4 regions of the Bradyrhizobium sp. CFUWI genome follow, and region 3 is predicted to be linked to each of the others. Evidence: predicted binding sites of a transcription regulator. Region 3 holds the regulator's gene; each other region holds the start of a gene.
What was found. Region 3 encodes LexA, which represses DNA repair genes until DNA is damaged. Its sites were predicted from a motif close to TGTTCNNNNTGTGTTCNG; they were not measured.
Positions count from the first base shown of each region.

Region 1: the regulator LexA is predicted to act here: its motif matches at 1,357-1,374, upstream of AC066S_RS05335 (putative DNA modification/repair radical SAM protein).
Region 2: the regulator LexA is predicted to act here: its motif matches at 3,335-3,352, upstream of AC066S_RS09535 (DNA recombination protein RmuC).
Region 4: the regulator LexA is predicted to act here: its motif matches at 2,963-2,980, upstream of recA (recombinase RecA).

Region 1 covers NZ_JBWJZE010000002.1:331,550-335,960, reverse strand. The annotation lists gene AC066S_RS05345 (Y-family DNA polymerase) at 1-590, opposite strand, end outside; gene AC066S_RS05340 (ImuA family protein) at 487-1,293, opposite strand; gene AC066S_RS05335 (putative DNA modification/repair radical SAM protein) at 1,455-2,690, shown strand; gene AC066S_RS05330 (UdgX family uracil-DNA binding protein) at 2,690-4,132, shown strand; gene AC066S_RS05325 (inorganic phosphate transporter) at 4,230-4,411, shown strand, end outside.
Region 2 covers NZ_JBWJZE010000003.1:468,228-472,638, reverse strand. The annotation lists gene AC066S_RS09545 (hypothetical protein) at 63-440, shown strand; gene AC066S_RS09540 (AmpG family muropeptide MFS transporter) at 544-1,902, opposite strand; gene AC066S_RS09535 (DNA recombination protein RmuC) at 2,104-3,303, opposite strand; gene def (peptide deformylase) at 3,475-4,002, shown strand; gene fmt (methionyl-tRNA formyltransferase) at 4,143-4,411, shown strand, end outside.
Region 3 covers NZ_JBWJZE010000012.1:29,674-34,084, reverse strand. The annotation lists gene AC066S_RS24640 (HAD family hydrolase) at 1-360, shown strand, start outside; gene AC066S_RS24635 (hypothetical protein) at 528-734, shown strand; gene AC066S_RS24630 (molybdopterin molybdotransferase MoeA) at 947-2,158, shown strand; gene lexA (transcriptional repressor LexA) at 2,334-3,035, shown strand; gene AC066S_RS24620 (hypothetical protein) at 3,552-3,986, shown strand; gene AC066S_RS24615 (ComEC/Rec2 family competence protein) at 3,994-4,411, opposite strand, start outside.
Region 4 covers NZ_JBWJZE010000009.1:193,477-197,887, reverse strand. The annotation lists gene AC066S_RS21110 (hypothetical protein) at 1-185, shown strand, start outside; gene AC066S_RS21105 (DUF6894 family protein) at 312-545, opposite strand; gene AC066S_RS21100 (hypothetical protein) at 718-918, opposite strand; gene AC066S_RS21095 (DUF2798 domain-containing protein) at 1,175-1,432, shown strand; gene AC066S_RS21090 (hypothetical protein) at 2,090-2,257, opposite strand; gene AC066S_RS21085 (hypothetical protein) at 2,409-2,609, opposite strand; gene recA (recombinase RecA) at 3,054-4,142, shown strand; gene AC066S_RS21075 (DUF1835 domain-containing protein) at 4,249-4,411, shown strand, end outside.

The sequences.
Region 1 (4,411 bases), on a different contig from region 3:
GTGGTGATGGCCTCGCCCGCACCGAGCGCGGACACCGGAAACCGCTCGATCGCCGCCGCCTCGCCGCCATCGGCGACGATGCTGCTAGATGCCTGCCGCGTCAGCGTACGCGCGCAGATCGACGTGCCGGCGATTGCCGCACCGACGGCAAAGCCCTGGCGAGCGAGCGCACGAACCAGCGTCGTTAGCAGCGCAGCCTCGCCGCCGAACAGATGGGCGCAGCCGGTGATATCGAGGAACAGCCCGTGCGGCGGATCGAGCGCCACCAGCGGCGTGAAGCGGTCGCACCAATCGGCGACATCGCTGAGCGTCTTCGCATCGGCCGCGACATCGGCGTCGAACACTTTCAGATCCGGGCACATCGCCCGCGCATTCGCCAGCGGCTGACCAATGTACAGGCCGAGGCGCTCGGCGGCCTCGTCCAGCGCATGGATCACCAGCGCATTGTTGTCCTTGATGACGACGATGCTCGGCTCATGATTGGCTTTACCCAGCCCGGCGCTGTTGAAAAACCGCTGAATCCTGTCGATCGGCAGGCGCGGCAGCCACAGGCTGAGAATACGTCGACGGTTCGCTGAACTGGCACTCATCACAATTCCATTCCATGATCCACCGGCCGCAGGGGCCATGACGATTGCGCAAGAGCGTGGCATCGAAGCGCGGCGCGCCCCAAACGCTCCAAGGCGCCGCAGGCATTGAAGCCGGTCCCGGCGGCGAATGCGCCGCGCGCAGCATCCATCGCGTCTCCGCAGTCGACGGCAAAGGTTGCGCGGCCATGCGCAGCATCAGGCCGGTGACGCCGGAGCCTTGCGCGGCCAGCGTCAGCTTGCGGCTCGCCACGAGATCGAACTGCCTGGTCTCGCCCCAGAGCTCGAGCACGACGGCGCCCAGCGCGTCGCAGGCAAGCGCATCGGCCGAGGTGCGCAGCGCGCTCTCGACATCGGCGGCGCGGACCGTCACCACGCGGCGCGGATCGAGGCCCAGCTCTCTGAGCCCGCTCATCGACAGCGCGCCTGTTTCCACTTCCGAAAAATCCTGCCGCACCCACAGCAGCGGTTTGCGCGCCGCCACGCGCCCCGCAAGCCCCATGACAAAACCCGTTGCGGCCACGCCCTGGCGCCCTTCGCAAAACACCTCGTGGATCGCCGCACGCGCGAGCCCGCCCTTCAGCGCGCCATCGGCCTGGCCATGGCCGAGCGCCACCCGATCGTGCTGATGCACGATCTCCGCGGTCTCGATGCGCTCGATCTGGCCGCGCAAGATCGCAAGCGCGCTCATACGTGCGCCGCTCATGCTCGCCGCTCCTTCAGGAATGGTGCCGTGGTCTTCAAAAGAAGAACCAGCGGCTGGCTCATTTGTTCATGATATGTTCTAATATAAAGCTAACGGCGCGCGGAGAGTCAATCGAATTGGCGCGCTTTCGGATTCATGAGCGGAATCAACGGGATTCAAACATGGACGTGCAACGCAAACTGGAAATCCTGGCCGATGCCGCCAAGTACGACGCGTCCTGCGCCTCCAGTGGCACCGAAAAGCGGGATTCCAGCGACGGCAAGGGCATGGGCTCGACCGCGCCCGGCATGGGCATCTGCCATTCCTATGCGCCGGACGGACGCTGCATCTCGCTGCTCAAGGTGCTGCTGACCAACGCCTGCAATTACGACTGTCTTTATTGCGTCAACCGCGCCTCCTCCAACGTGCCGCGCGCCCGCTTCACCATCGACGAGGTCGTCAAGCTGACGCTCGACTTCTACCGGCGCAATTACATCGAGGGCCTGTTTCTCTCCTCCGGCATCATCCGCAGCCCCGATTACACGATGGAGCAGGTGGTGAGTGTCGCGCGAAAACTGCGCGAGGAACATCACTTCCGCGGCTACATCCATCTGAAGACCATTCCCGAGGCCGACGATGCCCTGATCGCGGAAGCCGGCAAATATGCCGACCGCCTCTCCATCAACATCGAGATGCCCGAGGAGACCAGCCTGCAGCAATTCGCGCCCGAGAAAGACGTGCGCGCGATCCGCCGCACCATGGGCCGGCTGCGATTGAAGCTGGACGAGGCCGAGGAAGGCCGCAGCGCAAAGACGAAGGCCAAGCCGCAACGCTTCGCGCCGGCCGGCCAGAGCACGCAGATGATCGTCGGCGCAGACAGCGCCTCCGACCACACCATTCTCCACACCAGCGCCAATCTCTACGGCGCCTACCGGCTGCGGCGCGTCTATTATTCCGCCTTCAGCCCGATTCCCGACGCAAGCCGCGCCTTGCCTCTGGTGCAGCCACCGCTGCTGCGCGAGCACAGGCTCTACCAGGCCGACTGGCTGATGCGGTTCTACGGCTTCGACGTCGGCGAGATCGTCGACGACAGCGCCATGCTGCCGCTCGAGATCGATCCAAAGCTCGCCTGGGCGCTGCGCCACCGCGACCGCTTCCCGCTCGACGTCAACCGTGCCAGCCGCGAGGAATTGCTGCGCGTGCCGGGCTTCGGCACCAAGGCGGTCGAACGCATCATCGCGGCACGGCGCACCACCACGATCCGCCTCGCCGATCTGGCGCGGCTGCATGTGCCCCGTAGCAAGGCGATGCCGTTCATCGTCCTCGGCGATCACCGGCCGTCGCCACACCGTCTCGACGACGCGCGGCTGATCGAACGGTTCAAGCCGAAGGCAACGCAACTGGGGTTTGGCTTCTGATGCAATACATCATCCTCGACACCGAAACCGATTTCGACGGCTGGCGCAAAGCCGCACGTCACCTCGTGCTTCATCACGTGCAGCCGTACGATGTCACCTGGACCGTGCAAGGCGGCGAAGCCGAGCTGTTCGCCCCACCCGCGCCATCGCCGATCCTCGAAGTGAACGACGGCACCTTCACCGTGTCAGGCAAATTCATCGAGCTCGCCAAAGCAGCGATCCTGCACCGCGATCCCGAGCGCTTTGCCATCCTCTACCGGCTGCTGTTTCGGCTGAAGGACAATCACGACCTCATCGAGGTCGCGACCGATCCTGACGTCGCGCAAGTCACCGCCATGGCGAGAGCGGTCCATCGCGACGAGCACAAGATGCATGCCTTCGTGCGCTTCCGCGAAATCGGCAGGGAACGCGAGGCGCATTACGTCGCCTGGTTCGAGCCTGAGCATCACATCGTCGAGTTCGCCGCGCCGTTCTTCGCAAAACGCTTTGCCGACATGCCCTGGTCGATCCTGACCCCGGACCTCTGCGCGCATTGGGATGGCCACGCACTTTCGTTCACATCCGGCGTCAGCAGGAGCGAAGCGCCGAGCGAAGACCGGCTGGAAGAAACCTGGCGGCGTTACTACGCCAGCATCTTCAATCCGGCGCGGCTCAAGGTGAAGTCGATGCAGGCCGAGATGCCGAAGAAATACTGGAGGAACCTGCCCGAGGCTTCGATCATTAAGCCTCTGATCGAGGACGCCGAGCGCATGACCGGCGCCATGATCGCCAACGCCGCAACCGATCCGCACAAGCCCCAAAAGCGGCCGGAGGCACCGATGAAACGCAAGCCCGCCGCCGACGATCTCGAAACCCTCCGCGAGGAGGCCGCGCATTGCCGCGCCTGCCATCTCTACAAGGACGCGACCCAGACCGTGTTCGGCGAAGGCCCGAAGTCCGCCAATATCATGCTGGTCGGCGAGCAGCCCGGCGACAAGGAAGACCTCGCCGGCCATCCCTTCGTAGGTCCCGCGGGGCAGATGCTGGACCGTGCGCTGGAGGAAGCCGGCGTCGACCGCAAGAAGGTCTATGTCACCAACGCGGTCAAGCACTTCAAATTCGTGCCGCGCGGAAAGATCCGCCTGCACCAGAAGCCGAATACGCCGGAGATCCGCGCCTGCCGGCAATGGTACGAGCGGGAAGTTGCGGCAATCCAGCCCGATCTGATCGTGGCGATGGGGGCTACCGCCGCGCAAAGCGTGTTCGGCAAGATCACTCCCATCGGCAAGACCCGCGGCCGTCTCATAGAGCTTCCCGAGGGACGAAAAGCACTGGTGACGGTGCATCCGTCCTATCTGCTGCGACTGCCTGATCCGGAAGCCAAGGCGCTGGAATATCGGCGCTTTGTCGACGACCTGAAGATTGCCGCGAGCTTGCAGAAGAAGGCGGCGCGGGCTGCCTGAATACTGGCAAGAAGGCGGTATTCAACCGCCGCTTGTCATCCGGCCTTCAAATCCGTCGCGGACAATGCCTCAACTGCAAGTTAAGGGGCGTCCAGACATGAGCGATGTTGCATTCGACCGCGCGGTAGCAGATCCCGCGCCCGTCCAGCCGGCCTCGCGGCCAAATCTCGACAAGGGCTTCAATCCGCTGACGATGATCCTGTTCTTCGGCATCCTCGCCGCCGGCCTGCTGTTTGTCGCCTACAGCATCTATGTCGACGTCAACGCGACGGGCGTGCG
Region 2 (4,411 bases), on a different contig from region 3:
TGATCTCCGGTTGTGCGTCGAGCATAGTGCAAGCGATCGAACCGCGGAGAGGTCGCTCAGCCGTGCGTGGAATAGCCCTTGCCGTCCTGCTGGTCTTCGCCGGCGCTGCTCTCTGGCCGGTCTCGGCCGCCCAGGACACCGCGTCTTATCCGACGGCCGCAGCTGCGCTCGAGTCGCTGCGCGCCAAGCCGGGGGTGAAGACGTCCATTCAATCCGGCTGGACCGTGATCGAGGACGCGGCCGCTCTGAGCCTGTGGTCGTTTCCGCCGAAGGGACATCCGGCCTATCCGGCAGCCATTCAGCGCCGCGTCGTGCAGGACGGAAGCGAAGTCGTCATCCGAATGAACGTCCTGTGCGAAGCCTCCAAGGCCGCTTGCGATGCGCTGGTCGCCGATTTCGAGGGGCTCAACGGACGCGTTCGGAAAGAGATGCAGCGCTAAAGCATGATCCGGAAAAGTGCGCAGCGGTTTTCCGAAAAGATCATGCTTGAACAACAACCTAAAGCGCGATGACGCTTCATCCTGATCGCATCGCGCTTTAAGCTTACACTCGCACCTGCTGCTCCAACGTTTCGAAATGGCCACGCTTTTGCAGCCACGCCAACAGCATCAGGCTCGGAATGGCGACGAGGACGGAGATCGCGAAGAACATCGGCCAGCCCGTCGCCTTCGCCAGATAGCCCGCGCCCGATGACAAATAGGTGCGCCCCACGGCGGCGAGCGCCGTCAGCAGCGCATACTGGGTCGCGGTGTGCAGCGGGTTCTGGCACAGCGCCGACAGATAGGCGACGAAGATCACGGTGCCGATGGCGTTGCAGAAATTGTCGGAGGTGATCGCGAGGGTCAGCGCCCATTCATTGACGCCGACCAGTGCCAGCCACGAGAACGACAGGTTGGAGATTGCCTGCACGATGCCGCCGATCCACAGGCTCGTTGCGAGCGAATAGCGCCGTGCCACGAAGCCGCCGGCAAAGCCGCCGGCCAAGGTCGCTGCGATGCCGACGCCCTTCACGATCACCGCGTAGTCGTTCCGCGTGAAGCCGATGTCGATCACGAACGGCACGGTCATGTTGCCGGAGAACGCGTCGGTGAATTTGAACAGCACGACGAAGGCAAGCGCCGCCCACGCTTCCTTTCGCTGCAAGAATTCCGAGAATGCGCCCAATGCGGCATGCAATACCCGCATGAGCGCGTCCTCGTTCTGCGTGGCAGCCTCTGCGCGCTTGGATTGTGCCGGCTCGGTGGCGGCCAGCGCCGTCACCGTGCCAATCAGCACCAGAGCCGCCATCACCACATAGCCCCACATCCAGGCGGCGCCACGAGGGACGATCGTCTCGAAGCCGGTGACGATGAACAAGGCGCCCGCGGTCGATATCAGCATGCCGATGCGATAGGCCGCGACATAGGCGGCCATGCCGGCCGCCTGCTCGCTTTCGGGCAGGCTCTCGACGCGGAATGCATCGACGACGATGTCCTGCGTCGAGGACATCGTCGCGACCAGGAGCGCGCCAAGCGCGACGAACAGCGGCGAGCGCGCCGGATCGGTCAGCGCCAACAGCAGGATCGCGCCGATCAGCAGCAGTTGCGAAAACACCAGCCACCCACGCCGACGGCCAAAGGCGCGCGTGAAGAACGGCACATGCAGCGCATCGACCAGAGGCGCCCACAGGAACTTGAGCGTGTACGGCGTTCCAACCAGTGCAAAGAGCCCGATCGTTCCGAGATCGACCCCCGCCTCGGCCATCCACACCAGCAGCGTGGATCCCGACAGCGCCAGCGGCAGCCCCGAGGAGAAGCCGAGAAACAGCACGATCAGCACCCGCGGCTGCAGGTAAACGGCAAGGCTGTCGCGCCAGGAGGCAGCGGGAGCGCCGGCGGAGGAAGTCGCGTCGGGTGCGGTCATGGGGTGGTGTTAGCAGATTCTGGCCGTGATGCCTCGTCTCCCTCTCGCCGTTCTTACGGGGAGAGGGTTGGGGTGAGGGGCATCTCTCCGCACGGGAGGTCGACGATGGACCTGTACCCCCTCACCCGGATCGCGCCGGACGATGCTCCGCATCGCCGGGGCGATCCGACCTCTCCCCGCAAGCGGGGAGAGGTGAAGACGTCACTCCCCCGCCTGGAGCTTCCGCGGAAACAGCTCGCCCGCATCCGTGGCCACCAGCCGCGGTCCCTCCGGGGCGTCGCTCTTGCTGAAATCCAGCTCCTCGATGCGTCCCGCGCGCTTTTCGATCTTGTCGGCGGAGATCAGCACCTGGCGGACGTCCTCGTTCACGTCGGCGAAATGCTTCTGCAGCTTGAGCACGCGGTCGCGCAGGCGGCCGAGATCGTCGCCGAGCTTGATCACCTCGGTGCGGATCTGGTCGGCGGCATCGCGCATGCGCGCGTCCTTCATGATCTGCTGCATCACCTGGATCGCGAGCATCAGCAGCGACGGCGACACCAGCACGACGCGGGCGCGATAGGCCTTCTGGATCACGTCGTCGAAACCGTCGTGGATCTCGGCGTAGACCGATTCCGACGGCACGAACATCAGCGCCATCTCCTGGGTCTCGCCGGCGACGAGATATTTTTCGGCGATGTCGCTGACATGCTTCATCACGTCGCCGCGCAGCCGCTGCGTGGCGATTCGCCGCTCCTCGTCGGTGCGGGCGTCGTGCAGCGCCGTCATCGCCTCCAGCGGAAATTTCGCGTCGATGCAGAGTGGGCGCTGGTCGGGCAGGAACACGACGCAATCCGGCCGCTTGCCGGTCGAGAGCGTGAACTGGAACTCGTAGGCCCCCTTGGGGAGGCCGTCCTGGACGATCGCCTCCATCCGCGCCTGACCGAAGGCGCCGCGCGACTGCTTGTTGGAGAGCACGTCGCGCAAGGTGGTCACCTGGGTGGTGAGGTCGGTGAGGTTCTTGTGCGCGCTGTCGATGATGCCGAGCCGCTCATGCAGCGCGCGCAGGCTCTCCATGGTGTTGCGGGTCGAATGTTCCATGGACTGGCCGACGCGATGGGTCACCGAATCCAGCCGTTCGTTGACCGCCCGCGCCATCTCGGCCTGGCGGCCGGCCAGCGCCTGGGTCATGGCGTCGACCCGGCCGGAGGATTCGCTCTGGGCCCGCAGCACCTCACTCAGGCGTTCCTCGAGCTCGTCGGCCCGGATCGCGTGCGCCATTGCGAGTTCCGCGCCGCGCCGCCCGGACCGCGCGATGACGATGGCGATCACCACCAGCAGGACGAGGACAAGCGCACCAAAGCCGATCAGCGCGTGGAAGGTGCGCACCGGCCAGTCGTCCAGCATGAAAATGATCTCGTTCATGGCGACCGTTCTAGCCGATTCGCCGGTGCTCGCGAACGAATAGCGAACGTTCAGGGTTAATCGCCCGCTTATTTCTATGGTTAACGGAAAGCGAATTTTTATGGTTAGCGAGGGGTTAACAGGGTTCCGGGCCGCATTGACCGTATCCGGCATGGGGCTTAAATCGCGGCCATGGCCCTCAGAGAAATCATCATCCTGCCCGACAAGCAGCTGCGCCTGGTCTCCAAGCCGATCGAGAAGGTCACCTCGGAGATCCGCAAGCTTGCCGACGACATGTTCGAGACCATGTACGACGCGCCCGGCATCGGCCTCGCTGCGATCCAGGTCGCGCAGCCGCTGCGGCTGATCACCATGGACCTCGCCAAGCGCGACGAGAACGGCGAGACCAAGCCGCTGCCGCGCGTCTTCATCAACCCCGAGATCATCGCCTCCTCCGAGGAACTGTCCATTTACGAGGAAGGCTGCCTCTCGATTCCTGAATATTACGAGGAGGTCGAGCGCCCTGCGAGGGTGCGCGTGCGCTTCACCGATCTCGACGGCAAGGTGCACGAGGAGGACGCCGAAGGCCTCTTTGCCACCTGCATCCAGCACGAGATCGACCATCTCAACGGCGTGCTGTTCGTCGATTACCTCTCCAAGCTCAAGCGCGACCGCGTGATGAAGAAGTTCGAGAAAGCCGCCAAGCGCGCGGCGGAGTAGGCCACGTCCTCCGCCGTCATGCCCGGCCTTGTGCCGGGCATCCACGTTCTTTGCCGCCCCGAGCAGGAAGAACGTGGATGGCCGGGACAAGCCCGGCCATGACGAGTACCTTGCTCGTTGTTCGAGGATTGTCTCGTCACATGCCCCTCCGCCTGATCTTCATGGGCACGCCCGATTTCTCCGTGCCGACGCTGCTCGAGCTGGTCGCGCATGGCCACGAGATCGTCGCCGTCTACACCCGTGCGCCGAAGCCGGGCGGGCGGCGCGGGCTGCAATTGCAGCCGACCCCGGTCGAGGAAGCCGCGCGAAAGCTCGGCGTGCCCGTGCTGACGCCGAAGACGCTGAAGACCCAGGAAGCGCTCGACGAATTTCGTGCCTTCGAGGCCGATGCCGCCGTCGTGGTCGCCTA
Region 3 (4,411 bases):
GCGATCTTCGCCGGCGAGATGCCCGATATCGCCGAGCTGTTACCGCGTGCGGCAAAGCAGATGCCGCTCTACGCCTTCTCCAACACCAATCGGCCGCATGTCGACTATTTCTCGAAGGAATATGCCGATCTGCTCGGCCATTTCCGCGAGCTGTACCTGTCGTCCAGCATCGGCCTGCGCAAACCGGATGCCGACGCCTTCGACCATGTCGTCGCGGCGATCGGTGTGCCGGCCGAGCGCATCGTGTTCTTCGACGATCTCGAAGAGAATATCGAGGGAGCACGGGCGCGTGGCTTGACGGCCGTGCATGTGACGTCGCCCCGCGACGTCGGCAACGCCTTGAAGGCATTGGGGATCTAAGGTTGCGCTGCCTCCCCGGCGGTCGGCAGCCGGCCCGCGTCCGGCGCTAAATTTGCAGGAAGTGTGGAACCTGATCACTTTGTGCATTTTTATACGGAGTTCCCGGAACGGAATACCCCTCTTCGGACTCATCAGTCCGTTGGGATTTCTACATCGGACTGATCCACGTGCTGGGCAAAACCTACCTCACCAAGCAAGCCTCTCTCCTGCTTGAATTCGCAAGAAACACCTCGGATTCCGAGCTTTCCGCCAAGCTGATCAGCAAGGCTGCGGACCTGAAATCGCAGGCCGATCCGCTCCCCGACAAGGACCAAGGCCCCAAACCGCCCGACGTCGCATGGAACGTCAGCCCGGACGGGCCGACCGGGAGTTGACCGATTCCGGCGTGGCGCTCGTGCCTTGCCATGGCCATCTTCCATCCCGGTCTGTCTCGCATTCCGGATCATGCGCTTGGCGGACCTGCGCTTGCTCCTCCGCCACGGAGATCACGCAGGATAGATCAGCTGCGTGCTGCTTTGCCTTGCGCCTGCAGTCAGCTAGAACTCTCGCCGCCCATTGACCGATGTGCCGAGCAGGAGTTTCGCCCGTGGCCCTGATGCCGGTTTCCGACGCCCTTGCTGCGGTGCTGGCAGGTGCAGAGCCGCTGCCTGAACAGATGGTTTCGCTCGACGAAGCCTATCACCGCGTGCTCGCGCATGACCTCGCGGCACGGCGCACGCAGCCCCCGCAAGCGATGTCGGCGATGGACGGCTATGCGGTGCGCGCGGCCGATGCGGCAACGATCGATTCCCGGCTGACGGTGATCGGCGAGGTCGCGGCCGGCCGTCCCTTCGCCCGAACGGTCGGCGCGGGGGAAGCGGTGCGGATCTTCACCGGCGGCGTCGTCCCTGATGGTGCGGACGCGGTCGTGATCCAGGAGGACACCGTCACAGATGGCAACAGCGTCACCATCAAGGAAGCCGCGATCACCGGACGGCACATCCGCCCGGCCGGCGTCGATTTCCGCGAGGGTGACGTGCTCCTGCGCAAGGGAACCCGCCTGACGGAGCGCGATCTCGCGCTCGCGGCGGCGATGAATCACCCGCACCTCGCCGTCTGCCGCCGTCCCAAGGTTGCGATCCTTGCCACCGGCGACGAACTGGTGAGGCCGGGCACCGCCCCCGGGCACGGCCAGATCGTCTATTCCAACGGCTACGCCCTGCACGCGCTCGCCCGCAGCGAGGGCGCCGAGACCATCGACCTCGGGGTGGCCGCCGACACGCTGGAGGCCACCTCCGCCGGGATCCGCCGCGCCCGCGAAAGCGGGGCTGACATCCTGGTCACGACCGGCGGCGCGTCGGTCGGCGACCATGACCTGGTCCAGCAGGCGCTGCTGGGCGAAGGCATCTCGATGGCGTTCTGGAAGATCGCGATACGCCCCGGCAAGCCGATGATGCACGGACGGCTCGGCGCGATGCGCGTAATCGGCCTGCCCGGCAATCCCGTGTCGTCCTATGTGTGCGCGTTCCTGTTCATGGTGCCGCTGATTCGTGCCCTGTCGGGCCGTTCAGTGATTCATCATCGCCGCGAGCGCGCCGTGCTGGGTCGCGACCTCGGTGCCAACGACCAGCGCGAGGATTATCTGCGCGCGCGCCTGGAGCTGCGCGACGATGGTACGCAAGTCGCCATTCCCGTCAGCCATCAGGATTCCTCTCTGCTTGCAAATCTTGCTGCGGCACAGGTACTTCTCGTGCGCGCACCGTTCGCGGCGAAGGCCGAGGCCGGTGGCCCCTGCGAGGTGCTGCGGCTCCCCGTCTGAGTCCACGGCCACACGCATTCCGCGAGTTTGCCGCCGTTCACGGTAAATTAAGCAGTTGCGGAACATGTATCGAACATATAGTGTCCGTTCATGATTTGTTTCGAGCATGTAGCGGCTTATCGCTGAACTCATCGTCTCGGAATCGAACGACATCAACCGGGGGACTTTGGTCGAGATGTTAACGCGCAAACAATACGAGCTTCTGAGGTTCATCAGCGAACGTTTGAAGGAAAGCGGCGTGCCGCCCTCCTTCGACGAGATGAAGGATGCGCTCGACCTGCGCTCGAAGTCGGGCATCCACCGCCTCATCACCGCGCTCGAGGAGCGTGGCTTCATCCGCCGCCTGCCTAACCGCGCACGCGCCATCGAAGTGATCAAGCTGCCGGAGCTGCAGGCTGCCGCCGGCGCCCGGCGCGGCTTCACGCCGAGCGTCATCGAGGGCAATCTCGGCAAGATCCGCGCGAGCTCCAGCCCGTCCATGGACGAGGGCGAGCGGCCCGTTGCAGTCCCCGTGATGGGCCGTATCGCGGCCGGCACGCCGATCGAGGCGTTGCAGACCCGCAGCCACACCATCAGCGTGCCGCCCGACATGCTCGGCGCGGGCGAGCACTACGCACTCGAGGTGCGCGGCGATTCCATGGTCGAAGCCGGTATCCTCGACGGCGACATGGCGCTGATCCAGCGCAACGAGAGCGCCGATACCGGCGACATCGTGGTGGCGCTGATCGACGACGAGGAGGCCACGCTCAAGCGCTTCCGCCGCCGCGGCGCCTCGATCGCACTCGAGCCCGCCAATGCCGCTTATGAGGTGCGCATCCTGCCGCCGAACCGGGTGAAGATTCAGGGCAAGCTGATCGGGCTTTATCGGAAGTACTGATTCCGGAAGGACTCGGTCCGAGATATATTTTGGCGTCTGCGTGCGCCCTTCGGTCGGCATCGCCGATCAAAGATTGGAGCGGATGAATGTCCGCTCCACGAAGCAACATCGCTTCACGGCCGTTCGCGTTCGAGAGGACAGCCGAGCGCCAGATCGTTTGGTGCAGCCGTCGCGACGCTGATCGCGGCATCGGCACGCACGCCGCCGTTGCCGCGTAATCGCATCACAATCTCCGCAACAACACGGCAGTGAACGGGCAAGTCCGCAACGCCCGCAATACAAGCGTGGAGGTATCGCAATCGAGCTGGCGACACTTGGCAGTCGTAGACGCGCGCCGGCGAAATGCACGGGACCCGGCTTTGTTCCTATCGACTTCGGGAAAGTTAATGTGATCGCGCCTCGCGAATCGCAGCCGCAGATTCGCCTATAACCGAGCAGAGCGTTGCATACTTCTACTTCGAGGCCTGCGCCTCCAAGGAGAGGTGCGGGTCGCTATCTTCGCATGAGGAGCACCCGATGTGTGACTATAGCCTGCATGCTATCGCGACGCGCCCCGCTGAAGTCGGCGAGACGATCGTCACGACAACCTTCCGCGGCACCTCGACACGCGGCTTCGCCTCCGAAGCCGATCTCTCCGTTGCGGTCTGCCTGCTGCCGGGGACGGAGCTCGCCTTCGCCGACAACGTCCGTTACGACAACCGCTGGATCTGGACGCGCACCGTCAACTCCCGCGTCGGCAAGTTCGGCAAGATCGATCCGCACGTTCCCGATCGCCATCACGACGCGATCGAATTTCCGGACGGCAAGTACGTGCTGGTGACTCAGCTGGTCGAAGGCCAGCGCGCAACCGTGCTGCAGCTGCCGGTGACGCAGCCGGTCGGCGAGCGCGAGCAGAAGCCGCAGATCATCGCCGACAGTCGGTCGCCGGTCAGGCGCCTGCCGATCGGCTGATAGAAGCTCAGTCCTCGGCCTGAAGATCGGCCTCCGACGGCGTTGCGTCGCGAACGCGTGGAGCTGCCGACCGTGGCATGAGGGTCATGTCAGAATCTCCCTCGCCGGCTGCCGCCGGCGACCAGGGGCGGCTTGCACCCCTCGCCTTCACCGCCTGAACCGCAAATCCATCGCCATGCCGTGTCAGCGCCAGCGCGCCCTGACGAGCGAGCCGCTGCCGATCCACCACCATCGCCGCGCAATCGGGCGGCGCTGGCCGTGACGTCACCACCAGCGCGGCGCGGCTGCAATCGTCCGCCAGCGCGTCGATGCGCAAGGCCAGCGCGACCAGGCGTCCATCGGCGAGCGGAGTCACGCAACCGGCCTCGTCGCACGACACGCCCTCGGCCAGCGCACTGCTGCCGGCATTGCGCGGATCGGCGTCG
Region 4 (4,411 bases), on a different contig from region 3:
AAACGATCGGCGACGGCTTTCTGCGCGAGACCTTCACGCTGCCGCGCGCGGCGGCGCGGGAACGGGCGCAGGCCTTCTTCGCCCGCTACCCCAAGGCCGGCTATATGAGCGCGGTCGAGACCTGGCGCGAACTGCCCGGCGGCGACATCGAATTCACCATGCGGCGGCTGCCCAGCGCGGACTGAAGCCGGCCTGCCCGAGGGGCTCTTGCTAAAGCATGATCCGGAAAAGTGCGCAGCGGTTTTCCGAAAAGATCATGCTTAAACAACAACCTAAAGCGCGATGACGATTCATCCTAATCGCATCGCGCTTTAGTCGAGCGTTTCGGCGACGATGCGGATCCGGAATATCGGCTCCTTGGCCTCGTCCAGCAGCTCCATGTGCCATTCGGAATTTTCCTGGAGCTTGCGGGCAATGCCGGCGGTCATGTCGGCGCAGACATTGGTCATCTCTTTCCAGGCCGAATCGCGATCGGCGAATTCCGTCGCCTGGTCGGCGCAGCCGGAATAACGGCCATTCCGGATACGAAAGAAATAGAGCGGCATGGCTGGCACCGATCGCGCGTGACGGCCTCGCCCCCAAGGCCACGGGCGCGCGCAGTCCAATCCCAAACCAGCGTCAGATCAATTCCGGGCGGCTACGGATGATTCCGGGGCGAGGGGCCTGCCAGCCCCCCGCCGGTGCAGTGCAGACGCCCCACGCGCGATCAGCGCGGCGCTATCCGGCCGGTTCAGGCCGTTGCCCCGCCGATCGCTTCAGCTCCCGATCGATCCGCAGCTGCACGCGCCGGATCGCGAGCAGATCGATTTTCGTCTCGGTCTTGCCCGTCTTGATCTGATCGCCGATGCGGAACTGCCATTGCCAGATTCCGGGAATCGCCGTCTTGGCGACGGTGAATTCGATGCCCCTGTGATTCATGGTGACCTCCCACGATTCACTTCCAAGATCGCAAACAAGTTGGTCGTCATCATATTCCCACGGCAAGGAAAATCTGTTGGTTGACGGACAGTTACCCCGTGGTTCTCCGACCAAGAACAGAGTTCCTGGGCTGCATCCGTTTGCGGGTGTTGCGCCGCGCGATACGCGACGCAGACCGGCTCCTGCCAACGTTGCCGATGCGCGCGGCGGCATGTGCCTTGCTTGCCCTGATGACGGCAAGCAACATGGGTCCGTCATGCTCGGCATTCCCCGCCGCTACAGTCATTTCGTCTTCGGGATCATCCAGTCCGGACTGACTTCGCTGATCGCGGCCGGGATCGCCAGCTGGCCCGCGGGCAGCGCGGCGATCTTCGTCGGTCACTGGATGGCGTCGTGGCTGATCGCCTGGGCCGCGATGCTGCCGATCGTGCTCCTGGCGGCGCCTGCGATCCGCGCCTTCGCGCTGCGCCTGACCCGCGAGGAGAGGGATCCGCGAGCCGGCAGCCAGGTATGAAAAAGCCCCGCCTGGGGAGAGCCAAGCGGGGCAGAGAGTTGTTGGAGGCCGAGGTGCTGGGCTGCAACACCAGAGCCGCATCATCCTAGCCGGCTCCGCTTACGGCAGCCTGACAGGCGGCAGGTTTCCACGCCCGGTGGCCGAGGCCGCAGACTGGCCCCGCACCGGTCCCAATTTCGACATCCGTTCGCACAACTGCGGTCACACAGGTCGGCAAGATTTCAGACCGTTCGGCGCAGTCATGGGGGAAACGTGGCACGCCGACTACGGGGTGGCATCATGGATAACGTAGAGCGGTCGTTCGCCGCCGCGACAGCGGCTGGCTTCGTGGTGCTGGTGATCGGCCTCGTGCTGCTGGCGCTGCTGTAAGGCAGGCACTGCCGGTGCTCGTGTCCTGCGGCGATCGCGGGCACGGCCTGCCGCCAATCTCAAAACTGGAAAACAACCCCATGCACAGTAGGCCGCATGGAAATTCTGTTGTTCTTTCAGTGGCTTGAGTGCGGTGTTTAGATACCGTTATAGCTCGCGACTCGCTAGGGGCCATGCGGGCCGTTCCCCGCGATGTCGCGCCGTCGCGCGGGTCGGTCGATCCCGACCGGCGACCAAAGCGTCAGCCGGCGGGACGTTGTCGGTTTCGAAGCCGGCCCCCTTCAGGCTCTAATGGATCTTGATTTCATTCAGGGGAAGATGGAGTTCGCTGGCGCGCTCTTCGCGGTCCTTCCTGCGGAACTCGTTTTCCTTGCGCTCGAACTTCATCATCTCCTCATGCGCCGCCTGCGGCAGAGGTTTGCGCCCGATTGTTTCGCGATGCTCGTTGTCCGTCATGACTGAGATCCCCAGAGTTACGGTCTCGCCCTGGAGAAGGCCTGAGACCGCGAAAAGGTTCGGTGCCGCAGGATTGCGAATTTATGACGACCAGGCATGCGTCTTCGATGCGCGTCAGCTTCGGTCGGGGCGGGATGTTGCGGCCGCGCCGCTATTTCGGCGGTTGCAGCCCGGGCGATTTGACCCAGTCGTGCAGATGATTTGCCAACTCGGCCTGGCGCGCCTTCTTGAGGAGGGCGTCCCGTTCGGGGCCGGGAGGCAGGCTGGCGGCGTCCTCCTTGATCTGCTTCACCCATGCGGAGAGCCGGTCTTGAAGGGTCAGTTGTTGCTTGAAGCGTCGCCGCTTGAGCATGGCACGATCCTGTCCGTGCGCGGAAGGCGGCAGCGCAATCGGGGTTTCATCATCGATCGTCGCCGCGGTCCCGCGCGTGGTGATGATCGATTAGGATCCATAAACGGAACGGCGTCTGTTCAGTTGTGCGCACAACGCGCAGGCACGAGCCGGCTGATGAAGGTCGACCAGGATCGGGCCGCAACCGCGTCCGCGGAACGTTCACCGTTCCGGCCAGAATGCAGGATCTACGTTGTGGGGCTGCTGGCTTGCGACGAGCCACCACCGGGAATTAGGACGTCCCGAATTCAACCTGGGGGTAGGGGCAGAAGCGCGGCCAGCCGCCAAATTCCAAAAAGAACATATTGCGAACCTGGAACAAATAGGGTACATTGCTTTTATCGCCGCGCCGCCTCGCAACTGTTTGTCCCTCACGCGAATCCTCGCCATAAGGAGCACGACCCAATGTCCGCCACTGCCCTGCGTATCGTCGAAGGATCTTCCATGGACAAGAGTAAAGCTCTGGCTGCCGCGCTCTCCCAGATCGAGCGCCAGTTCGGCAAGGGCTCGGTGATGAAGCTCGGCAAGAACGACCGGTCCATGGACATCGAGGCGGTGTCGTCGGGCTCGCTCGGGCTCGATATCGCGCTCGGCATCGGCGGCCTGCCCAAGGGGCGCATCGTCGAGATCTACGGGCCGGAATCCTCGGGCAAGACCACGCTGGCGCTGCATACGGTGGCGGAAGCGCAGAAGAAGGGCGGCATCTGCGCCTTCATCGACGCCGAGCACGCGCTCGACCCGGTCTATGCCCGCAAGCTTGGCGTCAACATCGACGAGCTCCTGATCTCGCAACCCGACACCGGCGAGCAGGCGCTGGAGATCTGCGACACGCTGGTGCGCTCCGGTGCGGTGGACGTGCTGGTGATCGATTCGGTCGCGGCGCTGGTGCCGAAGGCCGAGCTCGAAGGCGAGATGGGCGATGCGCTGCCGGGCCTGCAGGCCCGTCTGATGAGCCAGGCGCTGCGCAAGCTCACGGCCTCGATCAACAAGTCCAACACCATGGTCATCTTCATCAACCAGATCCGCATGAAGATCGGTGTGATGTACGGCTCGCCTGAGACCACCACCGGCGGCAACGCGCTGAAATTCTACGCCTCCGTCCGCCTCGACATCCGCCGCATCGGCGCGATCAAGGAGCGCGACGAGGTGGTCGGCAACACCACGCGCGTCAAGGTGGTCAAGAACAAGCTGGCCCCCCCGTTCAAGCAGGTCGAGTTCGACATCATGTACGGCGAGGGCGTCTCCAAGATGGGCGAGATCCTCGACCTCGGCGTCAAGGCCGGCATCGTCGAGAAATCGGGCGCCTGGTTCTCCTATGACAGCCAGCGGCTCGGCCAGGGCCGCGAGAACTCGAAAGCGTTCTTGAAGGCCAACCCCGACATCACCGCCAAGATCGAAACCGCGATCCGCCAGAACTCCGGCCTGATCGCCGAGCAGATCCTGGCCGGCACGCCCGAGCGCGACGCCGACGGCGAGGAGCCGACGGACGAGTAAATCTTAGACAGCCAGGTTTTTCGCGAGGAGCGGGCGCTGAAGACGTTGAGTTGCCGACGTCTTCGGTGCCCGTTTTCGTTTTGCCTTGCGTTTATCAGGTGGTGCGATGAAGCGGCTGATCTTGACCGGGTGGGGCGGCGGGAGTGATCTCGTTCGATCGGGGTTGGCCGAGATCGTCATCCCGTTCCATTTTAGTTTTGAGTGGGGACCGCTCCCGCAGGTGGAAAAGCTCTCAGCTTATTTGGCTGCCTACACCGCAGAGCTTGGCC